2 regions of the Bradyrhizobium sp. LB14.3 genome follow, and region 2 is predicted to be linked to the other one. Evidence: riboswitches for the same ligand, from Rfam matches in the RefSeq annotation. Region 2 holds a riboswitch; the other holds the start of a gene.

Region 1 (2,391 bases), on a different contig from region 2:
GGCGAACGATACCCGCGCGCTCGATGCGTTCAGCGCATGTACCAGCGCGCGCGATTCCGAGGTCGGGAACAGCCAGTCGCTGGTGAAGGAGACCACGCAGAAGCGGGTCTGGATTGCCGCGAACGCCTTCGCCAGCACGCCGCCATGGTCGCCGGCGATGTCGAAATAATCCATCGCCCGCGTCAGATAAAGATAGGAATTGGCGTCGAAGCGCTCGACGAAGGACGAGCCCTGGTAACGCAGATAGGACTCGACCTGGAAGTCTGCATCGAACGAGAAGGTCGGCAGTTCGCGGTCCTGCATGCGCCGGCCGAATTTGCGATGCAGCGCGGCGTCCGAAAGATAGGTGATGTGCGCCGCCATCCGCGCCACAGCGAGGCCGCGATGCGGATGGAGGCCGTGCTCGGCATAGCCGCCACTGTGCCAATCGGGATCGGCCATCACGGCCTGCCGGCCAAGCTCGTGGAACGCGATGTTCTGCGCCGAGTGCCGCGTCGAGCAGGCAATCGCCAGCGCGGAGAACACGCGGCTCGGATATGCCGCGGTCCATTGCAGCACTTGCATGCCACCCATCGAGCCGCCGACCACCGCGAACAACGTGTCGATGCCGAGCCGGTCAATCAGCATGGCCTGCGCGCGCACCATGTCGGGGATGGTGATGACAGGAAATTCGAGGCCCCAGACCTTGCCGGTCGCGGGATTGATCGAAGCCGGACCGGTCGAGCCCATGCAGCCGCCGATCACGTTGGAGCAGATGATGAAGTAGTGTTGAGGATCGATCGGCCGGCCGGGGCCGACCAAGGTGTCCCACCAGCCGGGTTTGCCGGTGACGGGATGCACGTTGGCAACATGCTGGTCGCCGGTCAGCGCATGACAGAGCAGAACAGCGTTGGAGCGATCGGCATTGAGCACGCCATAGGTTTGATAGGCGATCTGGAACGGGCTGAGATCGACACCGCAATCGAGCCGCAGCGGCTGCTCCGTGCCGAACTGCGCGACCTGCGAGCTCGGATGATCCACCTCGTGCGACCGCTCGTCGGCAGTGATCGCGGGACTCGGAATTGACTGGACGCCAACCATCTGACCATCGACCTCGTTTGCGATCGTAGTGGTGACCGCATTGACATCAGGCCATAAAAAACCCGGCCTGAACGATAGGTTCGGCCGGGATCGAAAGGGTCCCCGGCCTGTTTAGCGAGTTTTTTAACGTGGCTGCAAGCCGGCCGGCTCAAATGACCACGGAACGCGTAAAAGCTACCGTCTTGGACGGTTTTCGTCAAGTCGCGGCCCGGATCAACCAAATTCGCCTGTCGTGCCATCGGCGGAACGGGTCCCATTTCCCTTTGCATTTCTCTTTGCTTTCGCGGCCCTGACTGCCTAATCAGGACAGATAGCAGCGGTGTCGGCTCGACTGATCCGCATTGGAACGCCCTCAACAACGCCTGTCAGACATGTCCCAACGTCCGCCCGCGCCACCATCTCTCCAGGAATTGCGCAAGGAGATCGACGCGATCGACGAGGGCATGCACCGTCTGTTGATGCAGCGCGGCGACATCATCGATCGCCTGATCCAGGTGAAGCAGACCCAGGAGGTCGGCTCGGCGTTCCGTCCGGCGCGCGAGGCTTCCATGATGCGTGACCTCGTCCAGCGTCATCGCGGCATCCTGCCGCTCGACACGGTCGAGAGCATCTGGCGCGTCATCATCGCGACCTTCACCTATGTCCAGGCGCCGTTCTCGGTGCACGCCGACATCTCGGCAAGCGAGCCGGCCATGCGCGATTCCGCGCGATTCCATTTCGGCTTCACCGTGCCTTACGTCGCGCATTTCAGCGCGCAGGCGGCGGTCGAGGCCGTCGCGAAGTCCAAGGGCGATCTGGCACTGGTCTCGGCGAACTCGAGCCGCACGCCATGGTGGCTGTCGCTGGAAGAAGCCGGTGCGCCAAAGATCATCGCGCGGCTGCCCTTCGTCGAGCGCGCCGACCATCCGGCGGCGCTGCCCGTGTTTGCGGTCTCGCGCGTCGCCGACAGCGCCCTGGTGACGGAGGTCGAGACCTTCAGCGTGCGCGTGTCGGGGTGGAACGCCGAGGTCGCGCGCGCCCTGTCGCCGCTCGCCGAGATCGTGGCCGTGCCCGATACCGCCTTCGACGGCGCCGCGCTGCTGGTCTCGGTCACCGCGACGAGCAGCCTCGACAAAATCAAGACTGCCCTGATCGAAGCGGGGGCCTCGGTGCGCTCCACGGCCCTCGTCGGCAGCCACGCAACGCGCTATACGGTGCCCCCGACCGGGTCGAAATCGTAAGTCGCGAACCGCCTAAGCCACTCCGGAGTTGAAGATGTCCCGCCCCATGCCGAATCCCGGCATTCTCGATATTGCGCCCTACACACCCGGC
Region 2 (2,391 bases):
GCGTCGAGCCGCCGCGCATCTGCTTCTTCACCAGCGCCGCCTGCGGATGATCGGCGCGGCCGGGAAACACCAGCCGCGAAATCTTCGGATGGCTCGCCAGCACGTCCGCGATGCGCGCCGCCGTCTCGGTCTGCGCGCGCACGCGCACGCCCAGCGTCTCCAGGCCCTTGAGCAGGACCCAGGCGTTGAACGGCGAGATCGACGGCCCGGTCTGGCGCATGAAATTGTGGATGTGCTCGGCGATGAACGCTTCCGAGGACAGGATGATGCCGCCGAGACAGCGGCCCTGGCCGTCGATGTGCTTGGTCGCGGAATAGACCACGACGTCGGCGCCGAGCGCGAGCGGGCTCTGCCAGATCGGCGTGGCGAACACGTTGTCGACGACGAGCCGCGCGCCGCCCTTGTGCGCGATCTCGGCAATCCCGGGAATGTCGAGCACGTCGAGCGTCGGATTGGTCGGGCTCTCCAGGAAGAACGTCTTGGTGTTCGGCTTCACCGCGCGCTGCCACTGGTCGAGATCGAGCCCATCGACCAGCGTCGTCTCGATGCCATAGCGCGGCAGCAAATCCTGCACGACGTAGAGACACGAGCCGAACAGCGCGCGCGAGGCCACCACGTGATCGCCGGCCTTGAGCGGCGCCAGGATCGCGGTCGTCACCGCGGCCATGCCGGTCGCGGCCGACCGCGCCGCTTCGGCGCCTTCGAGCTCGATCATGCGCCGCTCGAACATCTGGATGGTCGGATTGGAGTAGCGTGAATAGATGAAGCCGGGGTCCTCGCCCTTGAACCGCGCCTCGCACTCCTCGGCGCTGTTGTAGACGTAGCCCTGGGTCAGGAACAGCGACTCCGACGTCTCGCCATATTGCGAGCGCAGGGTACCGGAATGGACCAGACAGGTTTCGGGACGGTATTGTGCGGTTGGCGCCGGGGACTTCGACATAGGACCTCCTCTGCGTGACCATCGAAAATGGTCACAAAAAAACCGGCCTGGAATATCTCCACGGGCCGGGATCACAGAGGTCCCCGGCCTGTTTAGCGACTTGTTTAACGTGGCTGCAAGCCGGCCGGCTCAAATCACCACGGGATAAGTCATGCTCATATTCCGCAATGCCCTTTCCGTCAAGACGTCCATCGGATAGCCGTAAAACGCTAGTATTTCCCGCATGTCGGGATGCATTTGCCCCCCTGATGAGGACCCTCGGTTGACGTTCACGGTTGCCGCCGACGCCAATGGTATCCTGCCCGACCGCATGATCGCGGCGATGGCGGAGGGCGGTCTCATCCTGCCCGCATACGACTTCGTCGAAAGCCAGATCCAGCCGGCAAGCCTCGACCTTCGCCTCGGCGACATCGCCTATCGCGTCCGCGCCAGCTTCCTGCCCGGCCCCGGCGCCACCGTCGCCGAGCGCATCGACGAGTTGAAGCTGCACGAGTTCAGCCTTGCCGACGGCGCGGTGCTGGAGACCAACTGCGTCTACATTGTGCCGCTGCTCGAAAGCCTCGCGCTGCCGCCGGAAATCGTCGCGGCCGCCAACCCGAAGAGCTCGACCGGCCGGCTCGACGTTTTCACCCGCGTGATCGCCGACGGCACCCGCCGCTTCGACATGATCGGCGCCGGCTACCACGGTCCGCTCTATGCCGAGATCAGCCCGAAGACGTTCCCGGTGCTGGTCAGCGAGGGCTCGCGCTTGTCGCAAGTACGCTTCCGCACCGGCGATGCCATCCTCAACATCGACGAGCTCGAGGCGCTGCACGCGACCGAGCGTCTCGTCGACGTCGACGATGCCGATCTCACCGGCGGCGTCGCGGTGTCTGTCGATCTCTCCGGCGAAAAGAGCGGCGGCTTTGTCGGCTACCGCGCCAAGCGCCACACCGGCGTCATCGACGTCGATCGCCGCGCCGGCTACGCGGTTGACGATTTCTGGGAGCCGATCGCGGCGCGTCCCGACGGCAATTTGATCCTCGATCCCGGCGAGTTCTACATCCTCGCGTCGAAAGAGGCCGTGCAGGTGCCGCCCGATTACGCCGCAGAGATGGTGCCGTTCGATCCGCTCGTCGGCGAGTTCCGCGTGCATTACGCCGGATTTTTCGATCCCGGCTTCGGCTATGCCGGTGCGGGCGGGCTGGGATCGCGCGCCGTGCTCGAGGTCCGCTCGCGCGAAGTGCCTTTCATCCTCGAGCACGGCCAGATCGTGGGCCGGCTCGTCTACGAGAAGATGCTGGCCCGCCCCGACGCCATGTACGGTCAGCGCATCGGCTCGAACTACCAGGCACAGGGCCTGAAGCTGAGCAAGCACTTTCGGGTGTAGTGATCATCCGGGCCACAAGGTGTTGACATGACCAATTCATCCCAACTGGACGCACATATTGTCAACGACGTCGCCGACGCGC

Evidence for each region. A riboswitch is a leader RNA that binds a small molecule or an ion and turns the genes downstream of it on or off. The one in region 2 is predicted to bind S-adenosylmethionine.
Region 1: linked by a shared signal. The riboswitch ahead of metX (homoserine O-acetyltransferase MetX) and the one ahead of ABIB00_RS02200 (O-succinylhomoserine sulfhydrylase) in region 2 are both predicted to bind S-adenosylmethionine.

The regions. Positions count from the first base shown of each region.
Region 1 is NZ_JBEPQT010000004.1:359,645-362,035, reverse strand. Features, by position in the region: gene metX (homoserine O-acetyltransferase MetX) at 1-1,080, opposite strand, end outside; SAM riboswitch at 1,171-1,250, opposite strand; gene ABIB00_RS11950 (chorismate mutase) at 1,452-2,300, shown strand; gene hisC (histidinol-phosphate transaminase) at 2,335-2,391, shown strand, end outside.
Region 2 is NZ_JBEPQT010000001.1:470,077-472,467, reverse strand. Features, by position in the region: gene ABIB00_RS02200 (O-succinylhomoserine sulfhydrylase) at 1-940, opposite strand, end outside; SAM riboswitch at 1,012-1,091, opposite strand; gene ABIB00_RS02195 (2'-deoxycytidine 5'-triphosphate deaminase) at 1,164-2,309, shown strand; gene ABIB00_RS02190 (PAS domain-containing protein) at 2,337-2,391, shown strand, end outside.